One region of the Citricoccus sp. genome, then DNA from elsewhere that is predicted to be linked to it. Evidence: predicted binding sites of a transcription regulator. Region 1 holds the regulator's gene; the other holds the start of a gene.

The links. Region 1 encodes LexA, which represses DNA repair genes until DNA is damaged. Its sites were predicted from a motif close to TCGAACANNTGTTCGA; they were not measured.
Region 2: a site for LexA is predicted at 3,735-3,750, ahead of PLJ28_RS05790 (DUF6504 family protein). Genes of this name have one in related genera too.

What each region holds. Positions count from the first base shown of each region.
Region 1 is NZ_DAOMPX010000012.1:58,706-66,367, forward strand. It holds gene PLJ28_RS06110 (ATP-dependent DNA helicase) at 1-513, shown strand, start outside; gene PLJ28_RS06115 (hypothetical protein) at 517-1,431, opposite strand; gene lexA (transcriptional repressor LexA) at 1,458-2,195, opposite strand; gene PLJ28_RS06125 (LysM peptidoglycan-binding domain-containing protein) at 2,430-2,789, shown strand; gene PLJ28_RS06130 (histidinol-phosphate transaminase) at 2,928-4,067, shown strand; gene hisB (imidazoleglycerol-phosphate dehydratase HisB) at 4,123-4,740, shown strand; gene hisH (imidazole glycerol phosphate synthase subunit HisH) at 4,740-5,393, shown strand; gene PLJ28_RS06145 (CG2302 family histidine operon protein) at 5,393-5,551, shown strand; gene priA (bifunctional 1-(5-phosphoribosyl)-5-((5-phosphoribosylamino)methylideneamino)imidazole-4-carboxamide isomerase/phosphoribosylanthranilate isomerase PriA) at 5,588-6,373, shown strand; gene PLJ28_RS06155 (SseB family protein) at 6,370-7,302, shown strand; gene PLJ28_RS06160 (MarR family winged helix-turn-helix transcriptional regulator) at 7,292-7,662, opposite strand, start outside.
Region 2 is NZ_DAOMPX010000011.1:56,453-64,114, reverse strand. It holds gene PLJ28_RS05795 (DNA polymerase III subunit alpha) at 1-3,227, opposite strand, end outside; gene PLJ28_RS05790 (DUF6504 family protein) at 3,227-3,556, opposite strand; gene PLJ28_RS05785 (maleylpyruvate isomerase family mycothiol-dependent enzyme) at 3,953-4,651, opposite strand; gene PLJ28_RS05780 (MFS transporter) at 4,892-6,316, shown strand; gene PLJ28_RS05775 (AAA family ATPase) at 6,345-7,662, opposite strand, start outside.

The DNA of each region.
Region 1 (7,662 bases):
CTGTTCTCCTCGAGGCGCGCGGCCGAGGACGCCGCCGCGGAGATGCGCAGCAGGCTGGGGGCGGCGCCCCAGATCCTCTGCCAGGGCGACGCCACCCTCTCGGCCCTCGTCCGCCAGTTCGCCTCCGAACCGGACACCTGCCTGTTCGGGACCATGAGCCTGTGGCAGGGCGTGGACGTGCCCGGATCGGCCTGCCGTCTGGTGGTGATCGACCGCATCCCGTTCCCCCGTCCGGACGACCCGCTGGGGACCGCACGCACCCGGGAGGTCAGCCGTCACGGCGGCAACGGGTTCATGGCCGTCTCGGCCGCCCACGCCGCCGTGAGGCTGGCCCAGGGCGCCGGCCGGCTGATCAGGACCACCACGGACCGTGGCGTCGTGGCGGTGCTGGACCCCCGGCTGGCCACCGAACGCTACGGAGGGTTCTTGCGGTCCACCCTGCCGGACTTCTGGCCGACCACCGACCCGGCTGTGGTGCGGGGCGTGCTGGAACGCCTGCGCGACCCGGCCTAGGGATCACGAGCGGTCGACGGCCGAGAGCAGCTCCAGCACCTCGACCGTTCGGATGCCCCGCCAGTCCAGGCCCTGGCCCGGGCACCACGCGGCCCAGTCGACGTGCCAGCCCCCATCGGACTGCTGGCCCATGACGACCCGGTCGACGTCTGCCCGGAGCTGCCTGTCGGTGAAGAGCAGGCGCGCGGGGGTCGCGGCCCCCGGCTCGATCACCGGGGCCGACCACGGGTCGGCGGCCAGGTCCCAGGGGTGCAGTCGTTCGCCCTCGGCCCCGCCTTCCACCGGCAGCGCACCGTCGCGGTCCAGGCGGGAGCGCCATGTCTCGATCGCCGCGGTCTCGGCAGGACCCTCGGTGCGGGGACCCCGGTCCGCGGCCAGGAAGCGCAGGGCGTACTTGACGGCGTAGGCCGACAGCCCACCCTCCCGCAGCTGGGAGCGGCACCACTCCGTGGCCGCCTCGGCCCACCCGCCGACGAAGCCGGTCCGGAGGGCGGCGGCCGCGAAGCCGAAGGTGAGGTGTGATCCTCCGGGCCACAGCTGTACCCAGGGCGCGTGCGGCCAGGCCAGGGAGGGCTCGGTGACGAAGGGCAGCGAACCGTCGAGCCCGGACGCCGAGGCAGCCCACTCGAGCGCGCTGCGGAACCAGGGATGGTCGGCCAGGTCCCACCCGGCCAGCAGGTCGAGGGCGGTGAGGGTGGCGAGGGGCTCGCTCACCGGGGAGCGGACATCGGGCTCCAGGCCGTGACCGAATCCGCCGTCGGGGTTGCGATACGCGCCCAGCGCCGCCAGGACGCCCTCGGGACCGCCCCCGTGCAACAGCAGGTCCAGGCGACGACGCTCCAGGAGCCGTCCCCGGGTGTAGACGAAGCGCTCGGCGTCCGCCACCCGGACGCCTCTCGGGAAGGGACGGTGGTTCATCGCCGCGCTCCGCATCAGTGTCCCGGTCAGAGGGCCCGCAGGACCGTGACCACCTTGCCCATGACCGTCGCCTCGTCTCCGAGGATCGGCTCATAGGCCGAATTCTGCGGCAGCAGCCACGTGTGCCCGTCGCGCTGCCGGAACGTCTTGACGGTGGCCTCATCATCCAGCAGGGCCGCCACGATGTCACCGTTCTGGGCCGAGTTCTGCTGGCGGACCACCACCCAGTCCCCGTCGCAGATCGCGGCATCGACCATCGAGTCACCGGAGACCTTGAGCATGAACAGCTCTCCCTCGCCGGTGAGCTGGCGGGGGAGCGTCATGACGTCCTCGACCTGCTGGTCGGCCAGGATCGGCCCGCCGGCGGCGATGCGACCGACGAGCGGGACCGGGACGGAGGTGCCCTCCACCGCACCGGTGTGCAGGGCCGTGACCGGAGCCGGGCGGTCGGCGGTGTCCGGGGCGCCGGCCGCGGCCGTCGACACGGGCTGTCCGTCCTCGTCCAGCAGGACCTCCATGGCGCGGGGCCGTCCCGGATCCTTGCGGATGTACCCCCACTTCTCCAGTTGACCCAGCTGATGGGTCACCGAGGACAGCGAGGCCAGTCCGGCGGCGTCACCGATCTCCCGCATCGACGGCGGGTACCCGTGCTGCGCGATGGCCGAGCGGATCGACCCCAGGATGACCCGCTGGCGCGCGGTCAGCGTCCGGGCGGCAGGGGCGGGCTGGGAGTCCGGTTCGGGTCGGGGAGTCCGGGAGGCCATTCGAAGATCCGTTCTTAGCGTGTCCGTGGTGCCGGTTGAGATGTCTCATGGTCGGCCCGCGGGGAGTTGACGGGCCATCACGTGCCTCAGAGGCTACCGGAGGGGCAGGGCGGATTCAAAGATATGTTCGAATAATGTTTGGCGTGTTTCGAACAGACGTGCTAGACAAGAGGGCGAACGGATAGAACACACGTTCGAACAGCCCGGTCGCCCCGGGCGGAGAGGTTGAAGAGCATGAGCACTGCAGCATCGGTCGTGACCCGCACCGCCGGCTCGGCCGGATTCCACCTGAACCGTCGTGGCCGTTTCCTCTTCGTCGGACTCCCGATCCTCGTCGTGGCCGCGCTGGCGGCCGCGGCCGCCGTGTTCCTGGGCGCCCATGCCGTGGCCCCGGCCGCAGCATCGCCGGAGCGCCCCGTGGTCGCCCCGGTCGAGTCCGTCACCGTGGACTACGGTGACACCCTGTGGTCCGTGGCCGGCCAGGTGGCCCCGGACGCTCCGCGCAATCAGACCATCCTGCGGATCGGCGAGCTCAATGACCTGACCGGTTCCGAGCTGCAGCCGGGGCAGGTCCTCTTCGTCCCCCGGGGCTGACGCGGGCACCACCGGAACGTCCGCGGCCTCGGCCGGCCCGTCGCCCGGTTCGAGCCGCGTCAGAGGGGGGACCGTGGCGTGCCATGCACGGACGTCACCGGGGCTCGGGGGACTGACTGAGCGCCTAGGCTGTCTCGGGTGAGTGATGAGGATGCGATCTCGAATCCGGAGGCCCTGGCCGCCCTGCCGTTGCGTGAGAACCTGCGGGGCCTGAGCCCCTACGGTGCGCCCCAGCTGGACGTGGCGGTGGCGCTGAACACGAATGAGAACACCCATCCGGTCCCGGACGAGGTGGTCGCCGCCATCGCGGAGTCGGTGGCCGCTGCCGCCGTGACGCTCAACCGCTACCCGGACCGTGAGTTCACCGAACTGCGCAAGCGCCTGGCGGAGTACCTGGGGCACGGGTTGTCCGCGGCGAACCTGTGGGCCGCGAACGGTTCCAACGAGATCCTGCAGCAACTGCTGCAGGCCTTCGGTGGGCCCGGGCGCACCGTGATGAGCTTCCCGCCCACCTACTCGATGTACCCGCTGCTGGCCGCCGGCACGGACACCCGGTACGTGGCCGGTGTCCGCGGGGAGGACTTCTCCCTGACGGCCGCCTCCGCGGCGGCCCAGGTCGCCGAGCACCGGCCGGACGTGGTCCTGTTGTGCTCCCCGAACAACCCGACCGGCACCGCCCTGGGGCTGGACGTGGTGCAGGCCGTCTATGACGCCACCGAGGCCTACGGGGGCATGGTGGTCGTGGACGAGGCCTATGCCGAGTTCGCCCTCGCCGGCACGCGCTCCGCGCTCACCCTGTTGCCGGGCCGGCCGCGCCTGGTGGTCTCCCGGACCATGTCGAAGGCCTTCGCGCTGGCCGGCGCCCGCCTGGGCTATCTCGCCGCCGCACCGGAGGTCACCGACGCCCTGCGCCTGGTGCGCCTGCCCTACCACCTCTCCGCGGTCTCCCAGGCCACGGCCAACGCCGCCCTGCAGCACTACGACGTCCTGCTCGAGAACGTCGAGGACATCAAGGCCCAGCGCGACCGGATCGTGGAGGGGCTGCGCGATCTCGGTCTGGCCCCGGCCGTCTCGGACTCCAACTTCGTGTTCTTCGGCGGACTGGCCGATTCCCACGCGGTGTGGCAGGGCCTGCTCGAGCACGGGGTCCTGGTGCGCGACGTCGGGATCCCGCACCACCTGCGTGTCACCGCCGGGACCGAGGCGGAGACCACGGCGTTCCTCACCGCCCTGCGGGAGGTCCTGGCCGAGGCACCCGCCACGACGTCCGGCCAGTGACCGGCCCGGTAGACTGGACCACCGGATCCCCCCAACAGCAAGGAGCTGACAGAGCATGGGCGCAGAGCTGATCTCCGGCCGGAAGGCGCGGATGCAGCGCACCACCAGCGAGTCCGACGTCTACGTCGAGATGGACCTGGACGGAACCGGCACCTCCGAGATCTCCACCTCGGTGCCGTTCTACGACCACATGCTCACGGCACTGTCCAGGCACTCGCAGATCGACCTGACGGTCCGCGCTACCGGGGACACCCACATCGACGTCCACCACACCGTCGAGGACGTGGCCATCACCCTCGGCGAGGTGCTCAGGACGGCGCTGGGGGACAAGAGGGGCATCCGCCGCTTCGGCGAGGCCTCGGTGCCGCTGGACGAGGCCCTGGCGCGCGCCGTCGTCGACGTCTCCGGCCGACCGTACCTGGTGCACGAGGGCGAGCCCGAGGGCCAGCAGTACCACCTGATCGGCGGACACTTCACCGGGTCCATGACCCGGCACGTGTTCGAGTCGATCACCTACCACGCCTCCATCTGCCTGCACATGGACCTGGTCCGCGGCCGGGACCCGCACCACATCGTCGAGGCCCAGTTCAAGGCCTTCGCCCGCGCCCTGCGGGCCGCGGTCGAGGACGACCCCCGGGTCACCGGGGTGCCCTCCACCAAGGGTGCGCTCTGATGGCCGGTGTCACCGGCGCCGCCCGTCCCACCGTCGCCGTCCTGGACTACGGGTCCGGCAACACCCACTCCGCCGTGCGCGCCCTCCAGCGCGCCGGGGCGGATGCACGACTGACCGCGGACGCGGACGAGGTGATGAACGCCGACGGGCTCGTGGTCCCCGGAGTGGGCGCCTTCCAGTCCGTCATGGCCGCCCTCAAGGACCTCGGCGCGACCCGGTGGATCGGCCGGCGGGTGGCCGGGGGCCGGCCCGTGCTCGGCATCTGCGTGGGTCACCAGATCCTCTTCGACGCCGGCGTGGAGCACGGCGTGCGCACCGAGGGCATGGGCGAGTGGCCCGGCGTGGTCGAGGCCCTGCCGGCGCCGATCGTGCCCCACATGGGCTGGAACACCGTGCGCCCGGCCGAGGGCTCCGCGCTCTTCCGGGGCATCGAGGACGAGCGCTTCTACTTCGTGCACTCCTACGGCGTCCTGAAGTGGGAGTTCGACCAGGCCCACGAGAAGATCGCCCCGCCCAAGGTGACCTGGGCGAACCACGGAGGGGACTTCATCGCCGCCGTGGAGAACGGCCCGCTCGCCGCCACCCAGTTCCACCCCGAGAAGTCCGGTGACGCCGGGATGCAGCTGCTGGCCAACTGGCTCGGAACCCTCTGATGCCCTTCTGGTCCACCCTGCTCATCGCCCTGGGCGGGCTGCTGATCGGTGGCGCCTGGTCGCTGCGCCAGCAGAAGGCGCCCGTATGGCTGCAGGTCGGCTTCCTCGTGTGCGCCGTGCTGGCGATCATCGCCGGTTTCGTCACCGCCTCGTCCTAGACCACCTCGTCCGATCGAACCGAGAGGAACCCCCTCATGAGCCAGACCCCGCAGAGCGCACCGGCGCTGGAACTGCTGCCCGCCGTCGACGTCCAGGACGGCCAGGCCGTGCGCCTCGTCCAGGGCGAGGCCGGCTCCGCCACCTCCTACGGCGACCCGCTCGAGGCCGCCCTGGCCTGGCAGAAGGCCGGCGCCGAGTGGATCCACCTGGTGGACCTGGATGCCGCCTTCGGCCGCGGGGACAACCGGGACGTGATGTCCCGCGTGGTGGACGAGCTCGGCGTGAAGGTCGAGCTCTCGGGTGGCATCCGGGACGACGCCTCGCTGGAGAACGCCCTGGCGATGGGTGCCACGCGCGTGAACCTCGGCACGGCGGCCCTGGAGGACCCGGAGTGGACCGCGCGGGTCATCGAGCGCTTCGGCGACCAGGTCGCGGTCGGCCTGGACGTGCGCGGCACCACCCTGGCCGCGCGCGGCTGGACCAAGGAGGGCGGTGACCTCTGGGAGGTGCTCGACCGCCTCGAGCAGGCCGGTTGCGCCCGCTACGTGGTCACGGACGTCACCAAGGACGGGACGCTGAGGGGCCCGAACACCGAGCTGCTGGCCGAGGTGTGCACCAAGACGCCGAAGCCCGTGGTGGCCTCCGGTGGCATCTCCTCGCTGGAGGACGTGGCCGCGCTGTACGCCATGGTCGGCCGGGGCGTGGAGGGCGCCATCATGGGCAAGGCCCTGTACGCCGGCCGGTTCAGCCTGGAGCAGGCCCTGCTCGTGTCCCGCGGCGTGAGCGTGGAGGACGCCGTGAAGCAGGCCCCCATCCAGTGACCGGCCAGGACCGGGAGCGCCACCTGCCCGGGCACATCGAGGCGGCCATCCGGCGCAACCTGGAGCGCCAGCACCGGGACGAGTCCGGCCGCCCGGCGGACTCCGCGGGCGTCGCCTGGGAGGGCCGGGACCTGGGCGGGGCCGGGATCGACGGCTCGGCCAACCCGTTGCACGCCTTCGACACCGACGACGGCACCGCGGACCCGGCCTGGGGCCCGGTCCTGGACCGGTTGGCGGCCGGTGAGGCCGGCGAGGCCGAGGTCGTGGACGCCCTGTCCCGCATGCGGGTCTTCGCCGCCGTGCTGCCGACCGTGGCCGAGCACGACGACCACGGTGGTGACGGGCCGCACGGGGACGGACCGCACGGGGACAAGGAGGCGGACGTCGCGCTGGTGACGCTCAGGGCCCCCGACGGCCGGGCCGCCCTGCCCGTGTTCACCCACGTCCCGGCGCTGACCGCCTGGCACCCCGAGGCGCGGCCGGTGGCGACCTGGATGCCGCGGGCCTGCCTGTCCGCCGTGGACGAGGGTGCCGAACTGGTCGTCGTGGACCCGGCAGCCGAGCGCACGTTCGTGGTGCGCCGCCCGGCTGTCTGGGCACTGGCCCGGCAGCAGGCCTGGATCCCGTCCTACCAGGACACCGAGCTGGCCGAGGAACTGGCGTCCGTGGTGGACCTGGTGCCCGGGCTCGCGAGGATCGCGCTGACGCCGGGGGCCGGCGTGGCCTCCCGGACCGCCTCCGGCGCCGTGCTGCCCGGTGGGGGCTCCGGACCGGAACTGCGGCTGGTGGCCTACCCGGACCCCGCGCTGGCGACCTCCGGCGACGAGGCCGCGCTGCGGCTGATGGCCGCCACCCTGCAACAGGTGCTCGGTGAGGTGCCGGCCCTGGCCGAGCGGGCCGACTCCGTGGAGATCACGGTCAGCCGGTAGTCCCGGGACCCTCCGGTACCCGTTCGCCGTCCTCCAGGGCGCAGCCCAGCCGGGAGAAGACCCGCAGCAGGGTCTCGGTCTCCTGCTCGTCGAGCCGGTCCATGAACAGGTCCTTCACCTGGCGCGCGTGCAGGGTCGCTGCCTTGCGGAACAGGCTCCGGCCGGCGTCGGTGATGACGGCCTCCGAGCCACGGCCGTCCTCCACGCAGGCGCGACGCTCCACGAGCCCGCGCTTCTCCAGGGTCTTGACCTGATAGGTCACCCGCGAGGGCGAGAACACCATCAGGCTGGCCAGCTCGCCCATGCGCAGGTGCCCGCCCGGGGCCTCGGTGAGCAGCAGCAGCAGGTTGTAGTCGGCCA
Region 2 (7,662 bases), on a different contig from region 1:
ACCACGCGCTTGCCGCTGCGCATCGGCGGGGTCTGGGTGGCCACGCGCACCCCGGCCACCAGCACGCGGGACTGCGAGCGCAGGCTCAGCAGGTCCTCCGCCGCCGTGACCCCGAGGGCGTCCAGGTAGGGCCGGTGCGAGTCCATCAGGTGCGCGGTGGTGTCCATGGCGGTCAGGTCGAGTTCGGTGCGCACCATCTGGTCGCGGCTCGGGGCGGGGAACATCGGCACGATCGCCTCCGTCTCGGTGTCCGGCAGGTCCAGGGACAATTGCCCGTCCACCTGGCGGGGTCCCGCCGTCCGCTTCCGCCCGGTGGGGGCCTCGCCGAGCATGCCCGCCGATCCCCCGGCGTGCTGCAGCTCCAGGTGGTGTACCAGGTCGGTGCGCGAGGCCCCGCCGGGGGGCAGCAGGCAGTCCAGCGCCCCCAGCTGGGCCAGTCGCTCGAGGTTGCGCCGGGTGGGCCGGGCGCGGTCGCGCACGTCGGCCAGCGAGGCGTACGGCTGTCCGGCCACGATCCGCCGGACCTCGCGCTCGCTCAGCCCGGACATTGAGGTGAGCGCCAGGCGGATGCCCCACCGGCTGCCGTCGGGATGCCGGGAATGCCCGGGACGTGCAGGACCACCGGGCAGTTCCGGGTGGGCCGGCACCCACTCCATCCGGAACCTCTCCGTGGAGGCGTTGATGTCCACCGGGAGCACGGGGATGCCCATGCGGCGGGCCTCGGCGATCATCAGCCGGCGCGGGTACATGCCCGGGTCGTGCTCGAAGATCCCGGCCAGGAACGCCTCGGGGTGGTGGGTCTTGAGCCAGGCCGAGTGGTAGGTGGGCACGGCGAAGGCCGCCCCGTGGGCCTTGCAGAACCCGAAGGAGCCGAAGGCGTGCAGGGTGCCCCAGACCTCGTCGATGACGTCCAGGGGATAGCCCTTCTCCAGCGCCGCGGCCCGGAAGTAGGCCTCCACGACCTCCTCCTGCGGTCCACCGATCTGTCGGCGGAACTCGTCGGCCTTCGCCAGTCCGCAGCCGGTCATGGTGTCCAGGGTCCGCAGCACCTGCTCGTGGAAGACGGTCACCCCGTGGGTCTCGGATAGCACCGGTTCCAGGTCCGGGTGCGGGTACCTCGCCGCCGCGAAGCCGTGGCGCTGCTCGAGGAACGGGCGCACCATGTCCGACTGCATGGGACCGGGGCGGAACAGGGAGATGTCGATGATCAGGTCGTTGAACTCGACCGGGGCCAGCTTCCCGATCAGCTCCCGCTGGCCCGGTGACTCGATCTGGAAGATCCCCAGGGTGTGGGTGGTGCGGATCATCCCGAACGTGGCCTCGTCGTCCAGCGGCACCCGTTCCAGGTCGACCCGCTCCCCCGTGGTCCGCTCGATCTCCTCCAGCGTGTAGGCGATCGTGGACTGCATGCGCACCCCGAGCACATCCAGCTTGAGCATGCCCATGGGGTCCATGTCGTGCTTGTCGAACTGGCTCATGGGCAGCTCGATGCCCGAGGGCTGCACCGGGGTCCGGTCCAGCAGTGTCCGGTCCCCCAGGATCACCCCGCACGGGTGCATGGCGATGTGCCGCGGCAACCGGTCCAACCGCTCGGTGAGGTCCACCAGCAGGTCCAGTTGCTGCTGTCCCGCGGCCCGCCCGGACTCGACCTGCTCGGCGAACCCGCGCAGCTCGGGCATCCGGCCCATCGCCTCGCGGAAGCTCGAGGCGGAGAACCGCCACAGTTGCTTGGCGATCGTGTCCACCTGTTCGGCGTCCATCCCGAGCGCCATGCCGGCGTCCCGGACCGCCCCGCGGGCCCGGTAGCCGTTCTGCATGCTCATCAGCGTGGTGCGCTCGTTCCCGAACCGGGTGAAGATCGCCGCGTAGACGTCGTGCCGGCGGGCAGACTCCACGTCCACGTCGATGTCCGGCAGGGTGGAGCGGTCATGGGACAGGAAGCGCTCGAAGATCAGCTCGTGCCGCATCGGGTCCACGTTCGAGATCCGTAACAAGTGGTTGACCAGCGAGGACGCCCCGGAGCCCCGGGCCGAGACCCGGACCCCCAGGTCCTCGATCATCCGGACCACCTCGGCCACGGTGAGGAAGTAACTGGCGAAGCCGAGCCGGGTGATGATCCCCAGTTCGTGTTCCAGCCGGTCCTCCAGGTCCCGGCCGGCCCGCGACGACGAGAACCGGCTGCCGCTGTACAGCTGCGGGAAGCGGGCGTGGGCCCCGGTCAGGGTGCGCTGGCGCAGGGCGGTGACCGGGTCGCCGTCGATCCCGATCACCGAGGCCTCCGGTACCGTGGGCCGCCCCCAGCCCAGGTCCGGTCCGGGGTCCATCCGGCAGGCGTCGGCCAGGGCATGGGTGGCCTCCAGCAACGCGCCGGCGCCCTCTGCCCCGGCGGCGCGGCAGACCTCGCGGGCCACCTGGTGCATGGATCCGGCCGGCTTCAGCCAGCCCTGCCCGTTGGGCTGGAGGTCGGCCAGGGCCTCCAGGGAGCTCAGTGCCCGGGCGGCATCGAGGACGTCGGCGGTGGCGGCACCGTCCGGGGTGGCGTACCGTACCGCGTTGGTCAGCACCGCCGGGACCCGGGCGTCCCGGGCCGCGCGGAGCATCTTCACGGCGTGCGCGGCCGAGAGCTTCTCCCCGGGCGGGGACAGGTGGCAGACCACCTCCACCCGCAGCGACCCGGCCGGCAGGGCGGCCTTCCAGCGGCGCAGCAGCGCCCGGCCGGCGGTGTACCTGCGCGCGGCCATCAGCTGCCCGACGTCGGATCCCGGTCCCAGCAGCACGAACAGTTCCGGTGGGGCGCCGTGGTGGGGGCCGGCGGCCCAGCCGGCCAGCTCGTCCATCGTCACGTACGGCGTGCCCCCGGCGGACCCGCCCGTGGTGTGGGCGTGGGCCGCCGAGACCAGCCGGACCAGGGCACGGTAGCCGCTGCCCCCGGTCCCCCCACGGGCCAGCACGACCACCCGGCCGGCGCTGTCCAGCACCCCCGTGCCGGTGTGGTCGGATCCCCGGTGCACCGCCAGGTCCACGCCGATGACCGGGTCCAGGCCGTGTTCCCGGCAGGCCCCGACGTGCTTGGCGGTGCCGTACAGGCCGTCCCGGTCGGTGCAGGCCAGGAGATCGGCGCCGTCCGCGGCGGCCGCCGCGGCCAGCTCACCGGGCCAGGACACCCCGTAATGGGCGCTGAAGGCGCTGGCTACGTGCAGATGGGGGAACCCGGGGGTACCGCCCATCAGGCGCTCTCCCTCAGGCGCACGGCGGCGCCGTCATGGATGCGGACCAGCCGCCACCGGCCCGAGTCCAGGTGGTGGGAGATGTCCAGGGTGAGCAGCGGTGAGTTGCGGGCCCGTTCCAGGCGCACCTGCACCCGCCAGACCTCGTGGTCCACCAGCCCCGCGCCGCGGCCTCGCTCGGCCCGGTGTTCCTCGGTCCACCAGCGCCGTCGTTCGTACCAGCGCACCGGTTCGGCGGCCAGTACGTAGTCGCGGCCGTTCCACCCCAGGTGCAGCGGCACCCCCGCGGTCGTGCAGGCGACCGTGACCGATTGCGTGAAGATTCCCATGGGACCTGATACCCGTCCTTCTCGTCGTGCCTTCTCAGTGCCGTCGGTGCCGGGGTCCACGGTGGCTCCGGTCCGGCCGTCTGGGAAGGAACGGCGAACCGGAACCGGGGATGACCCGGCCTGGCGGTGGGAGGTAGCGGTCCGAGGGGAAGGTCCGGCCGTACTCCCACCATGGTATTAGAACGCATGTTCGAACACCACACGTCAGGCTAGGGAGGACGCCGGACACGATAAGCGCGCAGGTCACGGGCGCGCGCGGCGCCCCTCAGGCCCGGAACAGGCGCGGAGCAGGCACGGCGGGACTAGGGGGCAGGCCTCGGCGACGGAACGAGGAGGACAACGGGCTCACCACCGCCGCAGGATCACCGCGGCGGCGGGATCACCAGGACGGCGGGGTCACCAGGACGGCAGCGCCGGAAGCGGGCCGTCGGCCTCGACGTTCTCACCGTCACCACGGGCCAGCCAGGCCAGCAGGCCCTCGCGGTCGGACTCGACCCTCAGGGCACCGTCGCCCACGACCCACTCGTCGCGCTCCTCGGTCACCAGGGTCATGCCGGGGGCGCCCTTCGCGCGCATGGTCCGCACCGCGGCCTCGACGGCGTTGAGCAGGGAGTCCGGGTCGGCCTCCTCGATGGTCCACGCCGTGTCCAGGTCGTGGTGGTGCACGACGACCTCGGAGATGCGCAGCGCGACGATCGAGGTCACCGGGATCTCCTTGCCGTGCAGGTCCACGGACTCGACGGCCAGTTCGCCACTGAGCCGCTCGGACTGCTCCGCGAAGAACGCGGACGACTCGCGAAGGCGGCGGAGCAGCTCCTCGCGGGGCAGGGCGGCCAGCTCGTCGATCTCCCGGTCCCGCGCCTCACGGGAGGGGTAGAGCTGCTGCTCCTCACCGGTGGTGGCCCAGTCGATGAGCCGCACGAGTGCCCGGCCGTTGGAGGCGAGGTGGGCCAGCACGTGGGCCCTGGTCCATCCCTCGCACAGCGACGGGGCACGCAGCTCCTCCTCGGACAGGGAGGCGGCGGTGGCCTCGAACATGGCGGTCTCCCGGCCGAGGCGGGACAGGTCGGAGTGCAGGCGCGCTGGATTGATCATGAAGGCCACCCTATCCACGCGCCGGGGGGCGTTCCACCGTCCGGACGGGTCCATCCAGACGGGTCCGGACGGCATCAGGAGGTTGCGGATCTCAACGGCCCGCCGGTGCCGCACCCCCCGGCGGAGGACTGGGTAAACCCCTCATATGATGCAGGTCACTCCTCTGGGACTCTGGAACGCAGCCCGGGGACCGGCAGCCGGCCGGCCCACCACGAACCGATCCGAGAGGACCGACAGCCCATGTCACACCCTCCCACCCCCGTCGCCCACGATCCGCGCCAGGAGGCACGCACGGCCAACTGGGTCGCGGCGATCGTCTGCTGCGCCCTCGTCTTCGACGGCTTCGACCTGACCATCTACGGCACCGTGCTGTCCACCCTGCTCGATGACCCGAGCCAGATCGGCCAGCTGGACGGCGCCGCGGCCGGCGCCCTGGGCTCCTACGCCCTGATCGGGGTCCTCGTCGGCTCCCTCACCTGCGGATTCCTGGGCGACCACTTCGGCCGCCGCCGGCTCATCCTCGGCGGCATCGCCTGGTTCTCCATCGGGATGTTCATCACCGCGCTGACCACCTCGGTGGCGGCGTTCGGCGTGATGCGCCTGCTCACCGGACTGGGGCTCGGGGTGATCCTGGCCACGGCCGGGGCCACGATCGCCGAGTTCGCCCCGGCGGGCAAGCGCAACTTCTACAACGCCCTCGTGTACTCCGGGATCCCCGCCGGCGGCGTCCTGGCCGCGCTGCTGGGCATCGTCCTGCTCGAACCGCTGGGCTGGCGCGGACTGTTCATGATCGGCGCCACGCCGATCCTGTTCCTGCTGCCGCTGGCCTGGTTCAAGCTCCCCGAGTCACCCCGCTGGCTGCACGCCCGCGGCCGCATCGAGGAGGCCCGTGCCGCCTCCGCGCGGACCGGGGTGCCCCTCCTGGAGGAGATCGTGGTCCAGCAGGCCGGCGCGGCGCCGGCCAAGCGGGGATTCGCAGCGGCCTTCTCCCGTCAGTTCTTCCTGCCGACCGTCCTGCTGGGCTTCATGTCCTTCTCCGGCCTGTTGCTCACCTACGGCCTGAACACGTGGCTGCCGCGCATCATGGAGGGTTACGGCTTCGACAAGGGTTACTCCCTGTCCTTCCTGCTGATCCTCAACAGCGGGGCCGTGCTGGGCGGGATCGTCGCCTCGCTGGCCGCCGACCGGCTCGGTGCGCAACGGATCGTGGCCACCACCTTCGTCCTGGCCGGGATCACCCTGGCGCTGATGACCTTCCAGTTCCCGGCGCCGGTCCTGTTCCTCTACATCGCCGTGGCCGGGGTCGGCACCCTGGGCACCCAGGTGCTGATCTACGGGTTCAGCTCGAACTACTACACGACCAATGCCCGCGCCGCCGGGGTCTCCTGGGTCGCCGGCTTCGGGCGCATCGGTGGCGTGCTCGGGCCCCTCATCGGGGGCTGGCTCACCGCGGCCGGCGTGGGCGGCAGCACCGCCTTCTACATCTTCGGCGGCGTGGCCCTCTTCGGGGCTCTGGTCACCCTGGCCGTTCCGCGGCAGTCGCGGCTGGAACGGGCCACGGACACCGCGGCCACGGCGGACGTCCCCGGCGTCGCCGGCGCCACCGGGCACCATGGCGCCGAGGCCGGCGAGCCGGCGAGCGCGGTCCCGGCGTCGCGAGCCTGAACGCCTCCGTGCGGCCCGCCGCCGTCCCTCAGTCCTCGGGACGGTAGCGGGCCGCCAGCTCGCTGCGGGACCGGACGCCGAGCTTCCGGTAGATGCGCGTCAGGTGGTACTGGACCGTCTTCTCCGCCAGGAACAGCGAGCGCGCCGTCTCCTTGTTGGTGGCCCCGTGCGCCACGAGCTCCACCACGGCCTGTTCCTGCGCCGTGAGGTCGACGTCGGCCCGGCCCGCGGCCACGAGCACGGGGTCCGCGGGGGCGTCGACGGGGCCGACGTCCATCCCGGTGGCCTTGAGCTCGCGGTCACAGCGCTCGACGTAGGTCACGGCGCCCAGGGAGTCGTAGAGGTCCTTCGCCACCTGGAGCACCGAGGAGGCCAGCCGGCGCTTCCCCGCCCGGCGCATGCTCTGGCCGAAGGCGAAGCTGATCCTGGCCTGCAGGTAGGGCCGGTGCAGTCCCCGCAGCTGCCCCAGCGCGGACTCGAAGTGGTCGCGTGCGGCGTCCGGGTCGCCCTGCGCGGCGAGCAGCCGGCCCCGGGACCAGGACATCCGGGCCTGGTCGGAGGGGATCGCCCGTTCCCGGCACAGTCCCTCGAACGCGGTGAGGAACTCCTCGGCGCGCTCCAGCCGGTTCGTCATCACCAGGGCGTTGACATAGGTGTCCTGCCACGGCCAGAAGGAGACGCGACCGGCCGTCCAGGGGTCGATCTCCGTCAACGGCTCGAGCGCCTCCAGGGCGCTCTCGTAGTCGGACCGGGCCTCGTGGAACCGTGCCCTGGCCAGGTGTGCGGGCACTAGCATGGCCCGGTAGGTGCCCGGGTGGACGGCGGCCCTGGAGACGTAGTGACGCGCCCGTTCCCAGTCCCCCCGCATGGACCACAGCTCGGCGGCCGTCCAGTACAGCAGGGGCCCGATCAGGGGCATCCGGGCCGATTCCAGCCGGACCGAGGCCCGGGACACCGTGGCCGCGGCGGCGTCCCAGTCCCCCAGCACCAGTTGGGTCCGCGCCAGCCAGGCCTCCGCCCACAGGGAGATGCGCAGCGAACCGCCGCGATGTTCCGTGGGGGTGGCCGCCTCGAAGCCCACCAGCGCCGACTCGACCTGGTCGGCCCGCAGGGCCAGCCAGGCGGCACCCATCTGGATCCGCTGCTTCTGGGCGTTCTCCCCGGCGCGGGCGGTGGCCCGCTCGTAGGCGGCCTCGGCCTCCTGCAGGCGCCCGCGGGCATACAGGCCGAGCCCGTAGATGGCCTCCGACTCGATGTGTGCCGGGCTGCCCGCCTCGGTCAGGGACATCGCCGTCTCGCCCCACTCGGTCATCAGCGGCCCGTCCCACGACGCCAGGCCGTGCAGG